DNA from 4 places in the Pseudogracilibacillus sp. ICA-222130 genome. Region 4 is predicted to be linked to each of the others. Evidence: riboswitches for the same ligand, from Rfam matches in the RefSeq annotation. Region 4 holds a riboswitch; each other region holds the start of a gene.
The links. A riboswitch is a leader RNA that binds a small molecule or an ion and turns the genes downstream of it on or off. The one in region 4 is predicted to bind thiamine pyrophosphate.
Positions count from the first base shown of each region.

Region 1: it holds a riboswitch for thiamine pyrophosphate, as region 4 does, so the genes downstream of both, thiD (bifunctional hydroxymethylpyrimidine kinase/phosphomethylpyrimidine kinase) here and thiW (energy coupling factor transporter S component ThiW) in region 4, are expected to answer to the same signal.
Region 2: it holds a riboswitch for thiamine pyrophosphate, as region 4 does, so the genes downstream of both, WKT09_RS12690 (3-oxoacyl-ACP reductase) here and thiW (energy coupling factor transporter S component ThiW) in region 4, are expected to answer to the same signal.
Region 3: it holds a riboswitch for thiamine pyrophosphate, as region 4 does, so the genes downstream of both, thiT (energy-coupled thiamine transporter ThiT) here and thiW (energy coupling factor transporter S component ThiW) in region 4, are expected to answer to the same signal.

Region 1 covers NZ_JBBKBG010000012.1:46,374-52,770, reverse strand. Annotated here, with positions in the region: gene recQ (DNA helicase RecQ) at 1-778, shown strand, start outside; gene htpX (protease HtpX) at 880-1,761, opposite strand; gene WKT09_RS07040 (Spx/MgsR family RNA polymerase-binding regulatory protein) at 1,852-2,244, opposite strand; gene WKT09_RS07035 (TetR family transcriptional regulator) at 2,270-2,884, opposite strand; gene WKT09_RS07030 (YpjP family protein) at 3,061-3,636, opposite strand; gene WKT09_RS07025 (tubby C-terminal domain-like protein) at 3,797-4,375, opposite strand; TPP riboswitch at 4,516-4,630, shown strand; gene thiD (bifunctional hydroxymethylpyrimidine kinase/phosphomethylpyrimidine kinase) at 4,742-5,548, shown strand; gene thiM (hydroxyethylthiazole kinase) at 5,545-6,297, shown strand; gene thiE (thiamine phosphate synthase) at 6,310-6,397, shown strand, end outside.
Region 2 covers NZ_JBBKBG010000044.1:3,599-9,995, reverse strand. Annotated here, with positions in the region: gene WKT09_RS12695 (hypothetical protein) at 1-994, opposite strand, end outside; gene WKT09_RS12690 (3-oxoacyl-ACP reductase) at 1,100-1,864, opposite strand; TPP riboswitch at 1,940-2,037, opposite strand; gene WKT09_RS12685 (YfiT family bacillithiol transferase) at 2,100-2,609, opposite strand; gene WKT09_RS12680 (HAMP domain-containing sensor histidine kinase) at 2,757-4,169, opposite strand; gene WKT09_RS12675 (response regulator transcription factor) at 4,166-4,864, opposite strand; gene WKT09_RS12670 (S1C family serine protease) at 5,149-6,390, opposite strand.
Region 3 covers NZ_JBBKBG010000056.1:5-6,369, forward strand. Annotated here, with positions in the region: partial or broken gene WKT09_RS13370 (xanthine dehydrogenase family protein molybdopterin-binding subunit) at 1-534, opposite strand, end outside; gene WKT09_RS13375 ((2Fe-2S)-binding protein) at 538-1,038, opposite strand; gene WKT09_RS13380 (CoxG family protein) at 1,061-1,501, opposite strand; gene thiT (energy-coupled thiamine transporter ThiT) at 1,784-2,383, opposite strand; TPP riboswitch at 2,449-2,549, opposite strand; gene WKT09_RS13390 (alpha/beta hydrolase family protein) at 2,636-3,448, opposite strand; gene kynU (kynureninase) at 3,461-4,747, opposite strand; gene kynA (tryptophan 2,3-dioxygenase) at 4,971-5,813, shown strand; gene WKT09_RS13405 (hypothetical protein) at 5,940-6,365, shown strand, end outside.
Region 4 covers NZ_JBBKBG010000039.1:12,005-18,401, forward strand. Annotated here, with positions in the region: gene WKT09_RS12230 (aspartate/glutamate racemase family protein) at 1-611, opposite strand, end outside; gene WKT09_RS12235 (PucR family transcriptional regulator) at 755-2,302, opposite strand; gene thiW (energy coupling factor transporter S component ThiW) at 2,461-2,961, opposite strand; TPP riboswitch at 3,059-3,164, opposite strand; gene WKT09_RS12245 (YxeA family protein) at 3,215-3,568, opposite strand; gene WKT09_RS12250 (biotin transporter BioY) at 3,745-4,371, opposite strand; gene bioD (dethiobiotin synthase) at 4,415-5,101, opposite strand; gene bioA (adenosylmethionine--8-amino-7-oxononanoate transaminase) at 5,125-6,397, opposite strand, start outside.

The sequences.
Region 1 (6,397 bases), on a different contig from region 4:
TACTGAAAAAGACATTACGGAGAAAATCCAGTTTTTAATTGCCGAACAACTACTTTCAACAGAAGAAGGAATGTACCCAACATTAAAACTAAACTATCAATCTATTGCCGTTTTAAAAGGAGAAAAGACGGTAGAAATGTATACATTAAAAGTGCCAACAACTGATGCGACGGATTTTGATGCAACATTATTTGGCGAATTAAGGGAGCTCCGAAAAGTAATGGCAGATGAAAGAAACGTGCCACCATATGTACTATTTTCCGATGCGACATTACGTGATATGTGCCGTTATTTTCCAACGACAAAAGACGAAATGCTTGAAATTAAAGGGGTTGGAGAAAAGAAATATAGTCAATACGGGGAAACATTTTTACATGCTATTAACAAATGGAAAGAAAAGAATCCACATGTGAAAAAGAAAGTCCAAATTGGAACACCTATAAACCGTTCGATTGCCAAACAACAAGTACTTGATGATCCTGATACACCATCCCATATGCAAAGCTATCAATTGTTCCAGTCTGGTAAATCGATCAAAGATATTGCAAAAATACGGGATGTGCAAGAACAAACAATTGAAAACCATTTATTTAAAGCATTTGACCAAGGCCTTCCAATCGTTTGGGATATTTTCTTTAACGAAGAAGAAGAAAGAGAAGTATTAAGTGTATATGAAAGGTTCGATGAGAAGAGGTTGAAGCCAATCAAAGAAGCATTGCCAGATACATTCACATATACAAAAATTAAAGCTGTCTTAGTGAAAAACAAACTTTTGTAAGGGGAACGAAACCAACTTCCCCTGAGTGCTTCTCCCCTATTTTTGGACAAAAAAATCGTACGACACATAGGATCGTACGATTTTTCCTAACATTATGATTATTATGCTAAACGGCTAATTCTTTCATCTAAATCTGGGTGTGTAGAGAATAATTGCATCGCCTTTTTAGCACCATTTATTTTCATTGTAGCTACTGCTGTATCGTCTTCTCCAGCTGTAGTTCGATCCGCATACATTTTTAAACTTTCTAACGCATGACGCATTTTGTCACGACCCGCTAAATCTGCTCCACCTTTATCCGCATGGAACTCACGATGGCGTGAATAAGCAAATACAACAAGGCTCCCTAAAATAGAGAATAATATTTGGAATACGATAATCGCGATGAAATGAACGATTGGTGCAATTTCTTCACGAACGAACTGTGATGCGATAAGCGCAACAATTCTAGATAAAAATACAACAAACGTGTTCACAACACCTTGTAGCAATGTCATTGTCACCATATCGCCATTTGCAATATGGGCAACCTCGTGTGCGATAACTCCTTCCACCGCATCATCATCCATTTCATCTAGCAATCCAGCTGAAACGGCAACTAATGAACGTTTTTTCGATGGTCCTGTTGCAAATGCGTTCACTTCTGGTGAATTGTAAATTCCAACCTCAGGCATATATGTTAAACCAGCTGCTCTTGATAAGCGGTATACCTTTTCAATAACTACTTGTTCATATTCATTCTTGGGATTATTCGGATCAATTATCTTCACACCCATCATTCGCTTCGCAATCCAACGAGACATTGCTAACGAAATAAAGGAACCCGTAAAACCAATAACCGCACTAAATACTAGTAAGGCACCGTAGTCTATAGTACCATTTTCTCCAATATAGTTCCCAATCGGTAAGATCGTGAATATAATCGAAATGGTTAAAAGAACTAGTACGTTTGTTAATAAAAAGTAAAATATTCTTTTTGCCACGAACTTCTTCCTCTCTTTCATAATGTTTCTCTTATTCTACAACATTTCTGTTATAAATAACATCCTTTTCATGTAAAGTATAGTTAATTTTTACACGAAAGCTAAAGAATCATGAATAAATCGTTTGCGTTCTTCTCGAGGGATAAACTGTCGAATATTATACTCATCAAATCCTACTTGTAATTTATCATCCCCTAAAATAATCGGCTGACGTAACAACTTTGGATTTTTATTTACTAATGTATATAAATCATTTAATGAGATATTTTCTAAGTCTAGATCTAATTCTTTATACACATTCGATCTTGTCGCAATAATATCTTTTGTCCCCTCTTCTGTTAATTGTAAAATTTGTTGCATTTCTTTTTTCTTTAAAGGCTTCTTCAAAATATCACGATATTCAAATGGAATATTATGTTCCTCAAACCACCTTCTCGCTTTTCTCGTTGATGCTGTTGAAGAACCATATAATTTGATTTTCATCATGAACCCTCTCTCTTCCTTTTAATTATTTTGCCTTAAATCCTTTTTTCATTAAATTAATTTGTGTCGTAAAATTGTGTAGCACCTTTTCATTTGGTATGTTCACCGCATATTTACGTGCGATGTTACCTAACATCATGGATAATAACATTTGAATCATATGAAATAATTCTTCATCATTTTTTACATTTAAAATGGTCGTATCGACGAGATCCCTTACTTCCTTATATTGTTCACTCAGTACGCTATAATTCATATCACTTAAAAAAGCACGTTCTGTTTCAAAATCTAAATGTAGAAACATATTTTTGAAAAATTGTTTATCATTTTTCCTGTCAATTCGAATGAGTAAGTCTTCACATAAATCACTCACTGCATAAAATATATTCCCGTCATGCTTTTCTAATAAACGAATAAATCGTTTTCTTTTTTCATCTGCATACTGGTTTAATATATAAAAATAAAAATCCTCTTTATCTTGAAAATATTGATAAAAACTACCGCGTGGAATACCCGCCTCTTTTACAATATTCGCAATGGAAGCTTCAAATAATGGAACTCGTGAAAATTCTTTTTCTCCCGCTTCAATTAATACTTCCTGTTTTTCTATAGGTAAATTATAAAAAGTCTGTCTCGGCATCCAAGTTCCTCCTAAGTACAAAGTCAAAATGACACAATGTCACTTCCACTCCATTTCATTATAAATGACACGGTGTCATCTGTCAATAAAAAATGACCTTCTTTGACCAATATGTGACTAAAAAATGACAAAAATAAAAACACTTTATCCTTCCAATGATAAAGTGTTTTTTTGCTTTATTGCGCCATCCATTTCGGTGGCATGTTTTTATCCCAGTATATATTGCCTAATTCATAATGTGTTTCAAACTGATCTTTTCCTAAATGATAGTGGAAATTAAACCAATATCCTTCTTGTGGTTTAAAATCTCGACGAACGTGAAACTTCGCAATTATTTTTTTATCTTTTACATCATATACATTGAATATTCTTTCTCCATACCCTTTTGCAGGGTTTTCCGTGATTTCATAAAATGGCAGTCTGTCTTCTCCTACTTCCGTAAAGATAGACGTTAAAGTGTCCTCCATTTTCGGTAAAATTACTTCTTGAAACTCTTTTTCTAGCTGATTTTCTATCTTCGGTCCAAATTTAACACTCGTTTGTGCAATAGCTTTTTCCATTAATGTAGCAGCTACATCCTCTTCCTCAACATCATATGTAGTTACTTGTTCCGCAACTATATTCGCTTTAGACGAATCATACGTTTTCTCTTCTTTTCCTACATGTGCATCTACATCAAATGACGGAACATATAAACCTAACGTTATGAAAGCGACGAATGCAACGGCAATTTTTCTCATCCAAATTTTCATCGTATCATCTCGCTTTTTATTTTATATATACTTAACTGTATCATTTTACAAGGAAAAATACATGACTTTTAGTCAAATTTAATATTTTTTTAACATTCTATACTACTTTAGCAAATCTCCGATAAAAATGGTGATATGTATATATTTCATCGTCATTTTCTTAAGTTATATAATCTAATAGTTCATTGATGACAGCTGTTTCTGTATCATAGATACGATACATACAATAAATGAGTGATACAAAACCGGGCGTCAGCAATAATGGTGCTACTGTATTATTTACTATTTCTACTTCTATTTTATATGTGTATGTATCAACTTTAATTTTTCCAAATATTGTTTTATCCCATTTTAATGTAATGTTCCCGTCCCAATCTTCATGAGCTTCAAATTTCTTTCCTTTTATTTTTCCCTTTACGTGGAAATACAAATAAATTAGACCTTTCGCATCTTCTAATTGGAACTGTTCATTTGCATCGTGCAAATAAAATGTATATGCATATCCTAGGAATGCCTTTAATCCTTGCTTTTTTACCGCAAAGGACAAGGTGGTCTTTCCAGCATGATTTTGAAATGCGTAAAAAGTTCCTTTCCTGATTTGCTCCTCCTCTAAAAACCCATCTTCATTAAACGTTCGAACGATTGTTCCAACTGAAGAATCTTCTTCATCCAATACAGGAATCGTTTTTTGTTTTGAGAAAAAGAACACATCTTTAAAATGATAGATTATATTCGACATCCATGTCACCATCCAATCCTTTTTAAAATTATACCACACTACAGTCTTACAGTAAGTACGTTTACGGGATATACGCGCAAATGAAATGCGTTCTTTTCCTCCTTATGACAAGTAGAACATAATCTGCTATACTAGAGTCAGAAATCTACTAGGGGTGCCTTTTGCGTGGAAGGCTGAGAAGAAGTGCGTGACATTTCTAACCCTCGTGAACCTGATCTAGTTCGAACTAGCGGAGGGAAGTAGGAATCCATGGCTTTTTTTGCAGTCGAACCAGATTCTCTCACGAGGAATCTGGTTTTTTTATGGAAAAATATATATTTTATAACGTCATATACATCCCTAAAATCAAACAAAGGAGCAAATCAAATGAAAGATATTACATGTGCATTAACCATTGCAGGTACAGATCCTACAGGAGGCGCAGGAATACAAGCTGATTTAAAAACATTTCAAGAATTACAAACATATGGCATGAGCATTATTACATCTGTCGTCGCACAAAATACGACAGGGGTTCAAGCGATTGAACATATATCTTTGGAGATGATTGAACAACAATTAGATTCTGTATTTTCAGATGTTCCTGTAGATGCTGTTAAGACAGGAATGATTGCAAACATTGATATGATGAAAATAATAAAGAAAAAGCTCGACGGAAAAAATCTCCCACTCGTAATTGATCCTGTTATGGTTGCTACAAGTGGAGACCATTTAATTAATGAAGAGGCCCGTGACTTCTTACGAGATGAATTATTAGCTTATGCGACTGTTGTTACACCGAACTTACCGGAGGCTGAATTTTTAACGAACATGACCATTTCGACATTCGATGATATGAAAAAAGCTGCCGAAAAAATTGTTCATACGTATGGAGCAAAAGCAGCACTTGTAAAAGGAGGCCATTTAAGCAAAGACAACGATGCAACAGACTTCTTATATGATGGAAACGACATGCATGTATTTACAAAAAAACGAATTGATACAAAACATACACATGGAACAGGTTGTACGTATTCCGCAGCCATTACCGCCCATCTTGCACAAGGTCTTTCTTTATATGAAGCAGTGGAAAAAGGAAAAGAATTTATTCAAGCTGCTATTGAAGAATCTATTCCACTTGGTGCTGGTAGTGGGCCAACAAAACATTGGGCCATTAGAGGGAGACAAGTATGAATATAAATGAAAACATCATGAAAAAGGCTCCTCTCGTCCACTGTTTAACGAATAATGTCGTCAAAAACTTTACCGCTAATGGGTTACTCGCCATTGGTGCCTCACCTATTATGGCCGATAACCCGATGGAAGTTAGTGAAGTCGCTAAAAAAGCAGATGCTATTTTAATTAACACGGGTACATTAATGGATTCAGATATGGAAGCAATGCTTACTACTGGAACGGTTGCAAATAATCATCAAAAACCAATCGTATTAGATCCTGTAGCAGTCGGTTCCTCTTCTTTTCGAAAACAAGCTTGCCTTAAATTTCTACATGCCATAAATTTCACGGTGATTAAAGGAAATGCAGGGGAAATGGCCGCATTAGTCGATGAAAAAGTGGCAATGAAAGGCGTTGATTCTGTCGATCCTCCAATAGAAACAACGAAATTAATTGCTAAAAAAGTTGCAACGAAATTCCAGACAATCGCGGTGATTACAGGGGCAAAAGACGTTATTTCCAATGGAAGAGAAACATATATAAATGAACACGGGCACGAAATGTTAACACGTATAACTGGTGCAGGTTGTTTATTAGGTGCTATTATTGGGGCGAATGTAGCATGTGAGGTGGATCCTTTTAAAGCAACCTATCAGATAATCGAATTTTATACAAAAGCTGCGGAGCGAGCAATGGCATCTTCCAATGTCCATGGCCCTGGAACTTTCCAAGTTCACTTTTTAGATGCATTACATCACGTCGATTAGGAGAGAAAGAGGATGAACAGAAATATATTACGAAAATATTTTATTATGGGAAGCCAAGATTGCCCCAAAGATAGAACACCTGAAACGATCTTACGAGAAG
Region 2 (6,397 bases), on a different contig from region 4:
AGTGATGATCGAACATTTTAATATTATTTTCGTCAGTTACCGTAATGACAAACTCATCCTCATTCATCCATATTTGATGATCCTCCATATTTGCCTTTCGTTCATACACATCTAAATGAAAGATATTATCTGACTCCATTATCACGCACGATATTGCTTCCGCATTTATTTTACATATATCGGCTCCAGTTAAATAAGCTTCTTCCACTGTGTCATCCACCCAAATTCCTTCGACATTCTTCATAAATGTTTCTTGTTCTTGCTTTATTTTCTCTTCCTCTTGCAAATTTGTTAATTTTGTTTGTAAGTCTTTTAAAAGCGCTTCTTTTTCCTTTAAACTATCATGGGTTAAATCTTCTTCTAACCCCTCTTCCACTGCTTTTAATCCTGCATCATACGCTTTATCTTTCTCATACGTCGCAACTTCATCGATGATTTTATCAATCTTCTTACGCTTTTTCTCATTTTTCTTAATTTGTTGTTCTAAAGATGTTAATGTTGTATGCAACTCTTTCACGTAAGGATGGGTAAGATCTTCTTCTAATACCTTTTCAATAGTATCTAGACTTTCGTTATACATTCCATCATTATGTAATGTTTCAATTTCCTCCACTTTCTCTGTTACTTCTTCATACGTAGATGTTAAGTTTTCTATCTCCTCTAATTTCGCTTTTGCTTCCTTTATCAATGCATCTGATGCATTAGAAACAGTTATTACTTCGGAAAAAGCTTCTACCGCCTTTGTCATTTCGCCTTGGTCCATGGATGAAATCCCATCCATCATTGCTTCTATTTGACTGATATACATTTCGGCTTCTTCATCTGAATCTTTTTCGAGCAATGCCTCTTCAAAATAAGATCGAGCTGTTTCATAATCTAACGTACTAAGGGCATTTTCACCATTTTCCATTGCTTCCTTATATGCTTGATTACATGCAGTTAAAAGGATAATGAGAAAGCACAAAATGATGATTGCATATATTTGTTTTTTCAAAAAAACCCCTCCAACCTTATTAGAATGACCGTAATTACAATTTTTACCATTTTTGTCATCATATCATAAAGTAAGAGGAGCTTCTATTTTATTCAGACTAGTTTTTTATTGCATGACTAAACCACCATCTACGATTAAATTTTGTCCTGTTACTGCATCTGCCCATGGTGATGCAAAAAACAGTACTGTTTTCGCCACATCTTCTGGTGTTGTCACTTTTTGGAGTGGCGTACTTTCTTCAATCACATCAAAAACAACGTCCGGTGTTGCTTTACTTGCATCTGTTGTACGCAATAACCCGCCTGACACCATATTTACTGAAATACCATTTGCGCCTAACTCTTTCGCTAAAGAACGCGTCATTCCAATTAAGGCAGACTTTGCCGTATTATAATCATGATATGGCACAACAGGGTTTTGTACTAAGTTCGTTCCAATACTAATAATGCGACCGAATTTTTGTGCCACCATATCCTCCCTGCCTGCTTGCATCGTATGTAAAACTGCCTGTACACTACCTTGTAATTGTGTTTGGTAATCTTCCCAGCCAATAGTATCTAACTTTTTACGATCATCTCCATTGAAGGAAAAATCGATTAAAGCATTGTTTACAATCGTCGTAATTGGCTTTTTAAAATATTCCTTCGCACGTGCAAACATCGCTTCAACACTTTTCGCGTCTCGTACATCCGCCTGAATCGCAATCGCACGGTTCGCTCCTAAACTTTCTGCAATACTTTCCGCTCTTTCCTTACTTGAAAAATAATTAATAACCACTTGTGCACCTTCATCTGCAAATTGACGAACGATTGCCTCTCCTAATCCACGACTTCCACCAGTAACTAATACAACTTGTTCTTTTAATTCCATGTTGATCCCTCCCAATATTTTATTCCATATAAAAAGACCACTTTACGCAGAAAGTGGTCTTTACATACTTATATTGTAAAAACATTTCCACTTCCTTACGACAGTATTAACTGCTTCAAGTTCAAAGGGTCAGAGTACACTCTTCTCAGCATAAAGCTCCCCTAGTGATTTTTTTATATGCAATTTACTTGTATTGTATCATATCAGCTAAACTTCTCAAGTAAACGCTTTACGTTTATGAATCAAGCGCGATATGAATATGTGCTAAATGATGTTCCTCATGCCAGTTTAGTTTTTTTAACTTTGCAGCAACTGTCACCTCTCCATTACCATGAAGAGTAAATGTTCGCAAAAGGTCTTCATTCGTCAACGTTTTTCCTAAAGCGACAATTCGCTCATTAATTCCTTCCAGCATTTTTATGGAACATTCAACAGGTAACCGATTATCTGCATGTTCTATCCATTTATCTTGATCAAATGCATAAATAACAGGATTATTAGCTGTTAATGCCATCTTTAAACGTTGGTACATATTCAATTGCGAGTCTGCGATATGATGTACTAACTCTCTAACGTTCCAACTATCTATACGATATCTCTTTTCTAACTGCTCCTCACTCAACCCGTCTACGGTTTCACGCAGTCGGTCTGTATACGTTGCAATGTCGCTTAACCAATTTGCTACATCATCCATTGTTGCATTATTTGGTACTTCAAGTTGCCCTATCGGATATGTCACATCCATGTTCCTATCCCCTTTCGTATACTTTGTATAGACTTATTTTACCATAAAAAATCGTTTTGTTTCGTCAGATAAGAAAGATGTTATCTATTCAGATTCAAAACTAAAGCCATGAATTGTAGTAACATCATCAAAATGAACGAGTCTTTTCTATTCCTTCCTTTTTGGTAATGTGATAGTAAATACCGTTCCTTTTCCTTTTTCACTTTGTACATCAATCGTTCCGTCATGTAATGTAACAAGTTGTTTGACAATAGATAATCCTAATCCAAATTCTCCATATGGATTGGTCGTTCTAGAAATATCTGCTTTATAGAAACGCTCCCAAATATGTTCCACTTCTTTCGTATCCATGCCAATACCAGTATCTTTTAAAACGAGTACAGAAGTTGCCGCTTCCTCATATGCTTGTAAAGTAATAACGCCATTTTCTGTAAACTGCATACTATTTTTAACGATATTCATCACAACTTGTAATAACCGATCCATATCCGCTTCTACATACATCTCGCCCGGAACATCTATCATGATGTCATTTCCTTTTTCCTTTGCGAGTGCATGCAATTGTTCCTGCACTATCCTATACAACTCCTCTACTCGTACTTTTTCTATATGAAGTTGTATTTGATTCGAACGGATTTTTTCGTAATCTAAATTTTCATTCACTAATCGAATGAGTCGTTTTGCCTCTTGCTCAGCAAGATGTAAAGCACGTTCTTGTTCTGAGGCCGGGATCATATTATTTTCCAATCCTTCAATCATTCCACGAATCGTTGTTAATGGTGTTTTTAACTCATGAGATACATCTGCCATAAATTGACGTCTACGCTTTTCTAACCGCTCAATTTCGTTTGCTGATTGTTCTAACTGATCGACCATATGCTGGAAATCTACCGCTAACTCCCCAATTTCATCCACTGTAGAAGTTGGTAACTTGATTGAATAATCTCCTTTTGCAACAGCAGATGTCGCTCGTTTCAGTACATTAATACGTCTTACATGAAATCTAGCTAAAAATGCACTTAATAATAAAGCTGTTGCAACGGCAATATAGACACTTTTCCATAATGATGCATTCATTGTATCTATCGCATTACTCAATCCACTTATTGGAGCTGCAAGTAAAATACCTCCGACAAACCTTTCACCCTGAAAATAAGGCAATATCACATATGTTGCCCCTTCTTTGAACTGTTCAAAGTCTTTTTTCACAATAACTTTATTACCTTTTGTCACTTCATTCCAATCTGCATCATCCAAATGAATGTCCGGTATTTTTCCATCCGATGCATATATAATTTCAGATTGCTCATTAAATAAACTAAAATGAATCGGGCGATTTTTTAACACACTTCCATATTCCTGCAATAATTGTTGCGGAGGCTTTTCCGATGCCGTTAAATTCGCCAAAATTGTTTCGCCATATGTCATCAATTCTTCTGTCTTATTTTCATACATATATTGCTCGACAAATTGTGTAAACAACAAAGCAACGATAAGGAAAGCGACGATGATGACACTAATATGGCTTAATAACTGTTGATAAAAATATTTAAACTTCATTTATTTTGTTCCTTTAAAGGAAGTGAAACAAATTTATACCCTACACCCCACACCGTTTGTAGACATTCACTTGCTGTTTCACCTAATTTTGTACGTAGTCTTTTCATATGTACATCCACTGTCCGATCATCTCCAAAGAAGTCATATCCCCACACATGTTCTAATAATTGCTCACGAGTGAATACTTGCTTCTCATGTTCCATTAAAAACGACAGTAATTCAAATTCTTTCGGCGTGAAATCTAAAATATTCTTTCCGTTAGCAAACACTTCTCTCGTCTCTTTATTTATCCTAATCATCTGTGGATCCATGGAAGTATTTTCTACGTTTGCATGATGACTACGACGTATGACAGCTTTAATTCTAGCCATTAATGTTAAAGGACTAAATGGCTTTGTCACATAATCATCTGCACCAAGTTCTAATCCAAGAACTTGATCGGATTCCGCATCTTTTGCGGTAAGCATAATGATTGGTGTTGTGATGTCATGACTACGTAATTTTTTGCATATAGTAATGCCATCCATGTTTGGTAACATCCAATCTAATATGATACAGTCCCAAGCTTCATGTAATGCGAGTTCATATCCTTCTTGACCGTCTGTTACATATTTTCCTGTAAAATTTTCTTTCATAAAAAACATTTCGATCATAGAAAGGACACTTTCATTATCTTCAATGACGAGTATTTTCATCTGTTCACACCCTATCTATTATCTGTTCCGTGTATTTCCTCTATTATATCGAAAATTTTTTATTTCATAAATAACAAAAGAGCTTGAGAGATAAGTCAGAAAGAAATGATGGTCCGAATGGTCGTTCAATGGAGCTTTTCGACATAAGCTTCCTTTTTAGCATCAGGAGAAATTGGCTAAAAATCTTTCGCTCCATTTCCTTCCCATTCATGTTTCTTCCTAACTACTTCTCAAACTCTTATTCAAATGAAATACGTATATGTTTATCAAAAAAATGGACCATTTTATTCTAGTGTGTTACTTGATAGGGTTACATCCACGTTCATTTTTTCTTTGCCACGATATATTTCTAAGGTTACTTTATCGCCTACTTTTAATTCTTTATATAGAGCATTACGAAGGTCTTCTGTATTTTGAACCTCATCTCCATCCATTTTCACAATAATATCGCCCGGTTTCATCCCTGCTTTTCCTGCTGGAGAATTGGCATCGACGTCTGCTACTGCAACCCCTTCTGTTACCTCATTCGGTAATTCTCCTAAATAAGAACGTGGTATTTTATCCACATCTGTCATGGAAATGCCAAGGTATGGTCTTGCTACTGAACCATTTTTCATTATTTCCTCCACAAGCGGTATGACATCATTACTCGGAATCGCAAATCCTAAACCTTCCACACCACCTGCAGCAATTTTTAAACTGTTAATTCCAATTACTTCTCCATTCATATTTATAAGTGGTCCACCACTATTTCCAGGATTAATCGCGGCATCTGTTTGAATGACTTGTAAATCCCACTGTCCTGCTGAAGTCTTTGTTTCTATTGTTCGATCTACAGCACTTATAATACCTTGTGTGACAGAACGAGAGAATTCTACTCCTAAAGGATTTCCAATAGCGACAACTTGGTCTCCTGCTCGTAATTCATCTGAATCACCAAACTCTAAGACGCTTTCGACATGTTCATTACTAATACGAAGAACAGCTAAATCACTTAATGCATCCGATCCAATTAATGTCGCTTCTACCGTTTCTCCGTTCGCTAAAGATACTTCTAACCGATCTGCACCTTCCACGACATGATTATTTGTCACAACATATGCATCATCATCTTCTTGTTTAATAATAACACCAGAACCTGAACCACCTTGTACATCCCCACCATTTGATGGGACAAATGGATTTTGTTCTCCTTGTTTATAATTACTAATTCCGACAATCGCTTTAGAAGTCTCTTCGACCATATCAGCTAAGGAATCGGTTGATACCTCTTTTGCCGTCGTTTTCACTTTAGGTACTTCTTCTTTTTGTTCTGTTTGTTCTGTTTGTTCTCCTTCACTTTTCTCAATTTGCGGAGATGTTAACTGTTCCCCAAGCGGCGTATAAAAAATAGCCCCGAACGTTAAAACAGAACCGATAACCCCGGATAATACAGTCTGTCCCCAATTTTTTCGTTCCTTTTTTTGCGGTTGTATCTGTTGTTGTTCATTTTTATTTTGGTCATCTTGTTGAAAGTTTTCATCCATCTTGCTT
Region 3 (6,365 bases), on a different contig from region 4:
TACTTCCGCCTCATCAATATCGGCGTCTGTTACTTCACCTGCAATATACGTAAAAGCCGTATTATTTGGTACCTCTTCATAAATTTGTGGAGCCCCTTCTTTTCGCGCTTCTTTTTGATTGGAAATGGATGGCAATACTTCATATTCAACTTCCACTAATTCTGCCGCGTCTTCTGCTACATAACGGTCACTTGCAATAACCATTGCAACACCATCTCCGACATATCTTGCCGTATCGATCGCTAAAGGATATTGTTTCGTTTCAATTAAGTTCATTCCAGGAACTTTCCACGAAGTTGGTACGGGATTGATTTTCCCTTCCAAATCTTTCCCGGTATACACTGCCACAACTCCTGGGTGTGCGAGCGCCTTATCTTTATGAATGCTTTTAATATGAGCATGTGGATGTGGACTCCTGACGATGAATGCATGTAATAAATTCGGAATGTTCAAATCATCTAAGTATGTCGCATTCCCCGTAATAAGTTTTGGATCTTCCTTACGTTTCATTCGTTGTCCAACTAGTTTACTCATCGATTATTTCACTCCTTTCACTGTATTTTCTTCTCTCATAATTTCCGATGCTCTTCTAACCGCATTTACGATAAATTCATATCCCGTACAACGGCAAATAACTCCTTCTAATCCTTCTCTAATTTCCTCATCTGTCGGTGTTGGATTCTGTGCTAATAATTCAATACTTGCGATCATTGCACCTGGTGTACAATATCCACATTGCAATCCATGCTCTTCCCAGAACCCTCGTTGCACAGGGTGTAAGTTGTCAACTGTCCCTAATCCTTCTACCGTAATAAGTTCAGATCCATCCACATGGATCGCTAATAAAGTACAAGATTTTGCTGCTCGTCCATCTACTAAAATCGTACAATTCCCACATTGGCTTGTATCACAACCGATATGTGATCCGGTAATCCCTAATACATCACGAATAAAATGAACGAGTAACATACGTGGTTCCACTTCTGCCGAACGTTCTTCTCCATTAATCGTCACAGTAACATTCACAAGATTTGACATACAGGCACCTCCACATAAATTTTTATTGTTTTGCTTTTTTCTCTATATCTTTAAAAAATTGCTTTAAAACTACTTTCGCTACACCACCAATCATTCTTTGACCAATCGTTGCCATTAATCCTGTTGTCGCAACATCTGCTGTACATGTTAACTCTGTATTTCCATTTACCTCTTTCAATTCCATTAACGCATTAGCATCCATTTCACCTGGTTTTCCACTCGCCTTTACAAGGAGACGATAAGATGTCGGTTCGTTTTTATCGACTTGTTCTACATCTGACGTAAATTCTCCCTTAATTGGTCCCATATTAATTCCGAGTACAGCTTTATATTGCTCATCGCCTACTTCTTCAAATGTTTTACAACCTGGTAATACTGCTTTTAATACTTCCGGATTTTGGATGGTATCCCACACCTGTTGCACACTTAATGCTTTGAATTTGTGTGTATGTTTAATATCCACTGATGATCGCTCCCCTTCTTTTGTTAGCGCTTACATTTATTAAATAAAATGTAGCATTTCAATCTATGGACCGTAAAGTACCAGATTTTCGAAATGGATGGAATCAAAATAGGAGAAGCAAATGTAAATGGAATATATTATATTAAAATTTCATCCATAATAAGCTTGGCTAAGATCTATACAACATATAAAAAGCTACCGTCTTACAATACAGACGGTAGCTCCCTATTTAACTTTCATCAAAGATCCATTTTTTCCGAGACCATTTTTGGCAATAAACAATTATGAAACTTTTCTATTTGCTTCTACTGGTTTGTTCATCGTTAAAAATGTTGGACGAACCATTAAAATTAAAATAATTACTATTGCACAACCAATAAAGTTCGCTGTCATCGTAATACTATTCGTAACAAATGAGAAGTAAATTGGTGTTTGACCCGCTTCCTCTGCATAATTTGCAAAGAAAACAACTCCCGCAATAAAATGCCAGAAATAACGACCAATACTTCCAATCAGCACTCCAACCAAAACAGATATAATTAGCTTGGGACGATTTTGGGAACGAACCGCATTTTGCACGACGCCCATCATTAAACCTGCAAAACCAATAAAACTAAAAGCGACAAAATACTCGATAAACGCTTGTAATGGAGTTAAAATCCATGCATCTCCAGTAACGATTTGCAAAATTCCCCAAATAAATCCAGAAATAAAACTAGCTTTCACACCCCAACGAAATGCAACAATAAAAATTGGTACCATCGCTAATGAAATCGAAATGGATGGAATCGGCTTAATTCCTGGCAATAAATCGATCAACATGGCTAATGCAGCAAAAATCGCTACCTCGAGCATCGCCTGTAATGGTAAAAACTTTTTCACATAAAAAACCCCCTATGATATTGTTCAACGCGTATCCATAGAGGCAAATAAGAATGGGCATCCCATTCCTCGTGTCACCACATCCCTACGTTAGTATTAACTAAACAGGTTCGAAGGGTCTGGACATTGTCCACTCTCAGCAAAAATTGCTCCCCCTGTGATACGTATATTGAATTACTTCCATATTATCAAAAATAGTGTAAAATACAAGACCTTTACTTATACCTATCATATAAATAAGGAATGTGAATACTATTCTCTAAAAATCTCTTTCACTTTCTCTAACAATACTGGCCAGGATTTTGTATCCGGTTGGATGATAGCATAATGTTCTAAATCTGGAAAAGGGATGAGTTCCACCTTCGTCCCCGTTGCATGTGCTCGTTCATCAAACTTTTTACTCATCGCAAATGGAACTGCAATATCTAATTCACCGTGGATGAGCACGATATTGGACGAAATCGGTAATAATGTACTCGGTGATCCGTGCTCATATCTTTCTTTATATTGTGCTGGTGTTCCACCAAGCAGATCACGTGTCGGGTTCACATCTGAACCAAATAACTTTTCTTCCCAATGATGGATTTGATACATCGTTTCCAAATGACTAATTCCAGCTAGACTAAGTACTCCTTTTACTGGAAGTGGATTTTTTTCAAAACGGATTGGACTATTTTCAGGTATGTTTTCTTGAGCAGCCGCCCATAATGCCAAATGCCCTCCAGCAGAATGTCCTAATGTAACAACCCGCTCCATATCAATCGGATATAATGGTGCTAGCTTTTCGACGTATTGCAATGCTGCACTCACATCTGCAAACGTCCCCGGCCAACCACCTCCTACATGACCGACACGACGATATTCTATATTCCATGTCGCGAACCCATGCTTTGTAAATGCGTTTGCTAATGGTCGGATATGCTTTAAATCATATGCCTGTTTCCAAAATCCCCCATGAATAATAACGATCATTGGAAAAGGGCCATCCCCCTTCTCAGGCAACCGTAGTTCCCCGAATTGTTCTCTATCCTTTCCATAAAATATCTTTTTGAAATGATCCTTCATCGAAACACATCCTTATGCCACAACATCACGTTTGTTTTCATACTTTTTATAAGTTTCTTCTCCCATAATCGTTTTTAATATTTGCACGACCATCCATACATCATGATAAGACGTGTACAATGCAATTGGTGATAAACGAATCACATTCGGTGCTCTAAAATCTGGAATAACTCCTGCATCCTTTAACGCCTTACAAATTCTCGCAGCTTCTTTATGTGCTAAGCTGATATGTCCGCCACGTCTGTTCGCTTCTCGTGGATTGGTAATTTCAAATCCAAATCCAGCTAATTCATGATCGATTAAATACATCATATACGCTGTTAGACGAAGTGATTTCGCACGTACATTTTCAATTCCTATTTCATTAAACATCTCCAACGAACCTTTTAATGGTGCCAGCGATAACACATGAGGAGTCCCTAATTGGAATGCACTTGCTGTTTGTGCTGGAACAAAATCATGGGCTAAATCAAATTGTTTCTCCTTATCTGAACTGAACCAACCACGTAACCCAGGTGTTGTCCCTAAATGTTTCTCATGAACGAATAAGCCCCCAACACCTCCTGGTCCACTATTTAAATATTTATAATTACACCACATCGCAAAATCAACTCCCCAATCATGTAATTGATGTGGAAGTGCACCAATGGAATGGGCTAAATCAAAACCGATCATAATATTACGGCGTTTCGCTTCAAATGCTAATTTTTCCATATTTAAAATTTGGCCACTCCGATAAAGTACAGAAGGCAATAAAATAAGTGCGACATCATCTGTCATCATTTCGATAATTTTTTCTTCTGACAATGTCGAGCCATCTTCACTCGATACACGAACTAAATGTGTTTCTGGCTGTAAACCTCGTAAAAGCAACTGGCTTTGCAGTGCATAAATATCTGAGGAAAACGTTAATTCATCTGCTAAAATTTTATTTTTTGTCTCTGTCGGCTGAAAAAATGTCGCCACTAATTGATGAATATTCGTCGTAATCGAACCTGTCACAATCGTCTCCTCTTTTTTGGCGCCAATGAGTGGTGCCGTCAATTCCCCTAATTGTTCCGACATATAAAACCATGCTGGGTCAGCTTGCAACCAACCATCAATCGCATATGCTTTCCAATCCTCTAATGCATCTAATAATGCTGTTTCACTCCGTTTAGATAACAACCCTAAGGAATTTCCATTCATATAATACTCTTTTTCTTTCACATAGAATTCTTCTTTATAAGCTGCAAGGGCATCTTTTTCATCCAATTGTTTCGCAAATGACTCTGTTACCTCGAATGAATTCGCTTCCATTTTATCTACTCCTCTTTCTTCAAATGTCATCTATTAAAATGCTTTTCCGAATGCCAAATTGACACAGTTTCTACATTAAATTATAATTTTAATGTATAATAAAGTAGGTTATGAATGCAAGTTTCTATTACAGTAAAAAATATTGCGCAGCATAATTTCTGTGTGTTTTTTTAAAAGAAAATGTTAGCGCATACAGCCTTTTTGTTTAAGAGGAGGAACCATTATGTTAAATGAACACGAAGCTTTTAAAAATGAAGAAACAATTGAAACAGATTTTAAAGAAAAAATGACATACAGTGAATATTTAGGACTGGACACCTTGTTAAATAGCCATCATCCACTAAGTGATCACCATGATGAAATGTTATTTATTTCCGTACACCATGTTAGTGAAATATGGATGAAGCAAATTATTCATGAAATACAATCCGCCACGAAAGATATTGAACAGGATCGTTTACAAGAAGCATTTAAAAAATTAGCACGAGTATCGAAAATACAAGTCCAATTAAAAAACGTGTGGGACGTTCTATCCACCTTAACCCCATCCGAATATATGGAATTCCGTGATAAACTTGGTAGTGCATCTGGTTTCCAGTCTTTCCAAAACCGTATCATCGAATTTTCTCTCGGTTATAAAACAGAACATGTGTTACACATTTATGAAAAAGATCCAAAACTATTAGAAATATTGCAAGCAGCACATGATGCACCAAGTATTTATGACGTATCGATTCAAGCATTAAAAAGAGCAGGGCTTCCAATTGATGAAGAAGTATTAAACCGTGATGTTAGTGTGTCCCATCGTTCCAATGAAAGTGTAAGACAAGCTTGGCTTACTGTTTACCGAAACGTTGATAAATATTGGGAATTATACGAGTTGGCTGAAGAACTTGTTGATGTAGAAGATTTATTCCAACAATGGCGCTTCCGTCATATGAAAACAGTCGAACGAATAATTGGGTTTAAGAAAGGAACCGGTGGTTCTGGTGGAGTCTCTTATTTAAAGAAAGTACTCGATCAGTATTTCTTCCCAGAGTTGTGGGAAATACGAACGATTCTATAATATTTTACATGATTAGCGAGAACTATTTCTCGCTTTTTTATATAAGTTCATTGGAAAACTTTTACACGTAACCTTATACTAAACAAAATAACTATTACATTATAAAGAAATTGAGAGGCTGATTTTATGCAAAAAAATTTGATTACGATTTTCATGTCTTTATTTCTCATTATTTTTCTAGTTGCTTGTCAATCTGACAATAAAGAAGTCAACGACAAGAATAACGAAAACAATAACGAACAGAATGAAGTAGATGAAAATAAGAACGAAAATGAAAACAATGAAAATAATGATGTAAACAACGATCATAACAATAATAACGAAGAGACAAATACGAATGACGATACAGCGTCCCTATTCCAACAAATCTTTGAAAGTCGCGACAATGTAGAAATATATGATATGGATATGGGAATGGATATTTTAATTAATTCACCAGGTGGTAGAGATAAATCTTCTGTAGCCGTTATCGGAAGAATTGATGAAAAAAATGATGAAGGAAATATAGAACTCATTGAAAAAAATTCTAACGGTGAAACATTCCAACACGCC
Region 4 (6,397 bases):
GCAACCGCTTGAGCTTCGACTAAATCCACCATCGGTATTGTGACTCGATCTTTTGCAAATTGTTTTAAATGAATGGTAGAGAAGCCTGTACAAGCAAATAAAATAACATCTGCTCCTTCTTTCTTCATGCGATTCATCAATACGACTAACTTATTTTTTGCATCATCCGAAAATAATGAAACCGTATTTCGTAATGTTGGTTCATAATGATATGAATAAAAATGATTCCCTAATATTTTTAAGATGTTTGGTGGAGCTTCCTCTGTAATTCCGATGACTCCTACATTATCTCCCAATGTCTTCGATATATTCGCTCCTACTGCCCCCGCACCATATACCGGAATTGATACAGCTTGTTTTACTTCCTGCAAAGCCGGGTCTGCCGCACAACTAATTGTTAATGCTTTATATTTCCCGCCTTTTTCCATCTCTCTCGCCAGCTCAACAATTTTTGGAATAGCTTCCTGCTCTGTCTGAGCATTATAAATTCCTGTCGGTTGATCCATGATACATTTCGTTTCACTATCTATCGATAAAAAATTACGCATTAACTCTCCATGTTCTGACAAAATTTTCCCTTCACTCGTTAATACACGGATGATTCCTAACATCTATGTCACTCCTTTCCCCTCTTATCTAATGCGACTTTTCGAATCTTTCTCTAAATATAATATATTCAGATTATTATGTATATACGCAAAATGAGCGTAAAAAAAGGAAGGCAAAGCCCTCCTTTTTCTCACTGTGAGCAATCTCAATCATTCATCATATAAAAACTAAACTGAAGTGAAAAGATTGTTTTTGCATCATTTAAATCTATATTCATTATTTCCCGAATTCGTTTTAAACGATATGTGATTGTTCTTCTATTTAAATACATTACTTTCGCTGTTCTTGAAGCATTGCAATTTTCAGCTAAATAAACTTTTAATGTTTCAATCAAATCTGTTTCCATTTGTTGAAGTGGAAGCATCATATAATGAACAAAATCATTCACATGTGGATCTTTTCGCAAATTTAATAAAATAGAGGAAATACCTAATTCACTTTGGTCATATACTGTTGAACGTAACCCTAAGTCTTTCCCAATTTCAATAACTTTTGCTGTATTATCAACTTTTTCTATCATAGACATCGTATCGATAAAAGGATAACTTATCCCTATCGTTACATTCTCTAATAATGTTTGAGGTTGTTGCTTTTTCCATTGTCGTTTCAGTTCAATAGACGTCGGCTCATGATGATTTAACCAAACGAGTACAAACACATTTTCGTTTCTTTCTATCACAATATAATCTTTCACTTCGGTTAAATGTTTCATCATATTTTCTATATGGGAAAGCAAAATTAACGATTTTCGCAAAAAGGTATGATATCCAAGCGTTTCTGTTATATTTAATCGGTCTAAATGGATGACCATTTTTAGATCCTTTTCTTCCTCTAGATTGTTCCATCTTTCTATAAATTCCCCTTTTTGCATTTGTAAACTAACCATTTCAGCCATCATTGTAATATGAATTTTATCTACTAATCGGAAAATCTCGGTGTCCATTAACAATTCTTTTTGTTTATTTCTTTCATATACAATATGGAGAAGTCCATATTTCTTCCCTTTCGCAAAAAGAGTGACAACCATTCTTTTTAATGCCTCTGAATATATACAAGCATGTTTTTCGTACGTTTCAAATTCGGTATTAAATTTTTGGACATACATCTCTGTCTGTTCATAGGATGGGAGAGAAAATAGGGTGAAATCATTTCTCCATTTATCACTTTTTAATTTATGCGCACAATATAACAACTCACCGTTCATGTTTTCTATATACATAATTAACCCAAATGATTTATAAATATCTTGTAAGATCGTCGTGACGTTTTCATAAGATTTCCCTTCAATTTCTTCGATCAATCGATCATCTGTTGATTGTTGTAATTTTGCATATAGTGGCGTCAAAATGTCGATATAAGGGACATCTTTTGGTAATGTAATAATAGGAAAATGATGTTCCTCCGCCAATTGAACAATGGATGGAGGAATTTCATCAATAAACCTACCTAGCTTTATAATGAGTCCACTTGCCTTCAATTCAATGAATGATTTCACTATATTTATTTGGGCTTGTTCATCATCTTTAATCGCATAAAAACTAGTTAAAATCAGTGTCCCTGTTACATCCCACTTATCTACATGTGGAATTTCCATCACTTCAATATATTTCACCTTTTTATTTAAACCTTTCTTCCCGTACTTTACCTCAGCTTCAAACTTTTTTATAATTTGCATCACTTCATGAACCATCATTTTCGTACACACCCTTGATATGTTTGTCGTCGGTATCATCATTTTGCTATCTATACTATAATTATATAAGTATTTTTCCTAAGATGAATACTAAATGGTATTGGGAAGAGACTTTTTAATTTGACCATCCCGTCTTGATAGTGAATATATTTGAAAAATTATTTGTTTTCCATAACTGCTTTTGCATGTCCACTTTGTTGCAAACGAACGACGATAAACCAACCAATCAAAGCACCTGAAACACTGCTTACTAAAAATGACGGCAAGAAGAAAAATATTCCAAACGATGTCCCCATAAATAATGTTGCTAAAGGAATCGATGCAAATGATCCTAAAATACCTGTCCCGATGACTTCACCGATCACTGCCGCACCATGTCGGTTCCATTTTTTGTATAAATAACCTGCAAAAAATGCCCCAATCATCCCACCAGGAAAAGCTAAAATCGACCCTAATCCTAGCATATTTCGAATCAACCCAATGATAAACGCAATGATCACAGCTGGTCCAGGACCGAGTAAAATCCCTGCAACAACATTCACAGCATGTTGGACAGGATACGCCTTAGCAAAACCTGCTGGGAACCATAAAAACTGTGAACCGATAATACCTATTGCAACAAAAACAGCCATAGTTGTCATAATTCGTGTACGATTCATCTTCTCCTACACCTCCTTTTACAATAAAATAACGTTAAAAAAGGCCACACCCCGACGTCGGAATGTAGCCTTCTATTTTGCAGTATCAGTATAAATGTCTTGATGGCCAACACTTCCCCACGCTAGTATTACCTAGATCGGGTCCAAAGGGTCAGAACAAACCCGTTCCTCTCAGCCATCCAATAGCTCCCCTAGTGAAATATGGACTTTTCCATTTCATACTACCATACTATTCAATATTGTAAAGGGCTTCTTATTCTTTCCCTGCCTCTAATTGTTCCACTGCTTTTTCTGGAATAGCTGCTTTTTCTATTTCTTCATATGTGATCACTTCCTCTTTTTTATAGAAAATTTTCAAATAAGCATTTTCTTTTAATAAGTGATTCGCTGTAAAAGATAATAATAAATTATCTCCATTTTCATCGTAACCTTCTAAATTATATTCATAACGCACATTCCCTTGTTCCTCGTAACTATCGCCTTCACCTTGAACTTGGACATAATACGCATCTGCACCGATAGTTTGAATAACGGGTGTACAAGCTGATAACCATCCAACGACCAATATCATCATGCCTATCGTTAATAAACGTTTCATTTTTCTCATCCTTTTCGTCCCACTTTATTCTACATATTTAGTATAAGATGAAACTCCGTATTGTAACATCGATTTTCCTTACGAATGAACATTGCAGGCTTACAATATTGTAAGGTTGGATGGAAATGTTCGCATACGGACATTACTTCATGCACGAGATATAGGAACATTGAACATAATTTCATTTAACTTCCTAAACGGTCTTCTTGTACGCTACTAGAAGGTGTGATCATTGTCGACTTATGTAAAACTCTATACAGTCTAGGTGCAAACAAAGCAGCAGCGACAATCGTTAATAAATCAACCGGCAAGTATACTAGCATTATTAGCCACGTTCCAATATAAGTAACACTTTCCTGTGCATCCATAAAAAAGGATAAAGCGAGATACATATAATTTGTTCCGATCATATAATTAAACAAAAGACCAACCAGAGAAGCCAATATGAACGTAATTAAAGTAGGTTGTTCCCTCGTTTCAATGACTTTCCCCGTAACATATGCAGTGAAAATAAAAGAAATAATAAACCCAAATGTCGGACTTAATACCGCGCCTAATCCGCCTTTAAATCCAGCAAAAACAGGAACGCCGATTAATCCAACGAAAAGGTATACCACCATCGCAAGCGCTCCACGACGACTGCCAAGTAAAGCACCTGCTAAAAAACAAAAAAATGTTTGCAATGTAATAGGAACACCACCTATTTGTAAAAATGGTGCCCAAGCAGTAATATTTGCCCCGATACTCATTAAGGCGACAAACATTCCGATTAAAGTAATATCAATGACACGAATTTGTTTATTCCTTTTCAATGATATCCTCCTTTTACTATAAAAATTAACATTAGTTTCCCTATTATTTAATGAAAAGATTAAAAGGGATTCGTTCTTCCATCTTTTCTACAATATACGTAAGATTAGATGTTGTAAATTCCGGTAATACTGCCAGCACAGGCATATTTGTCATCTCTTCAATTAATGCTGGATTCGTTTGTTCTGCTATCCCCTGTTCTTCTGCCCCGTTTAAGATAATACCTGCAATATCCAGCCCCATACTTTGGGCTACTTTTACCGTTAACCAAACATGATTTACCGTTCCAAGCCCTGTCCGTGCAACAATTAATATGGGAAATCCAATCTTCTTCGCAACATCTGCAACTAAATAGTCTTTCCCTAAAGGGACCCCAAGTCCTCCTGCACCTTCTACAATAAAATATTCATGTGTTTCTTTTATGTTTTCCCATGCTTGCACCACCTGAGCCAAAGATATCTGTTTTCCTGCTCTTTTCGCTGCAACATATGGTGCTAACGGTTCTGCAAATTGAAAAGGAGTAATTTGTTCAAACGTATTACGATCTCCTGACATCGTTTTCAAGATAGCTGTATCGCTTGTAGGATTTTCTCGACTTTCTCCACTCAACATTGGTTTAAATACGCCAACATCTTTTCCATGCTTTTTCAATACAGCTGCCATACCGCCACCGACAAAAGTCTTCCCGACGTCTGTATCTGTTCCTGTAATAAATAAACCTTTCCGTTCCATCCAACTGCTCCTCGCTCTTCTTGTTATTTCGTCGAACCTGCTGTAACTTCTCGTTTCGTTGTGACATTTTGAATCGCTTCTTTTATAATGCGAATCATTTCCCGAATTTCTTCTTCAGAACTAGAAAGAGGCGGCATAAATACGATGTTATCTCCTAAAGGTCTAGTTAACATCCCAAGGCGTCGCATTTCCAATGACACCGCATATCCGACACGTTCTTCCCATGGGAAAGGTTTTTTTGTTTCTTTTTCTTGTACTAACTCAATACCGACCATGAATCCGAGCTGTCTAATATCTCCAACATGATCCAATTCATATAGTGAAGTTAATTCCGCTTCAATAAAACTGGATTTCTGTTGCACTTGTTCCATTATATTTTCCTGTTCAAATAAGTCTAAGTTTGCTAATGCTACAGCACATCCTAATTGGTTTCCAGTATATGAATGACCATGAAATAACGTCTTCATATGAATGTAATCATCGTAAAATGCTTCATATATTTCCTCCGTTGAAATCGTTGCGGCAATAGGTAAATACCCTCCTGTTAACCCTTTGCCAACTGTCATAATATCCGGAACAACCCCTTCATGATCACAAGCAAACATTTCTCCCGTTCGACCAAATCCTGTAGCAACCTCATCAACTATGAGTAATACGTTATATTCCGTACATAATTTACGAACTTCTGTTAAAAATCCTTCTGGCATTAAAATCATCCCTGCCGCTCCTTGCATCATTGCCTCGATTGTTAAAGCAGCAATTTCATGATGATGATTTTCTAACGTCTTTTTTAATTCTTTTAAACACTCTTCCTTACAAATGTCTGGATCCCCACTAGGATGGCGATATACATATGGAAAAGGAACATGAAAACTTTCAAACATTAGTTTTTCATAGATTCGATGAAACGTATCTACTGCACCGACACTAACAGCACCAATCGTATCACCGTGATACCCATTTTTCATCGTAATAAATTTATCTTTTCCTTCTATATTTTTGTTTTTCCAATATTGATATGCCATCTTCAATGCAATTTCAACGGATGTAGCACCACTATCGGAATAAAAAACACGTGTAAGTCCTTCTGGTGTTATATTAATTAACCGCTCCGCTAACTCTGTCGCCGGTCGATTCGTCATTCCAAGCAATGTAGAATGAGCAATTTTTTCTAATTGCGTACGTATCGCATCATCGAGTTCTTTTTTTCTATGTCCATGCACATTTAACCAAACAGAGGAAAACCCATCATAGTATGAATTTCCTTCTGTATCTTTCAACATTACGCCCTCTCCA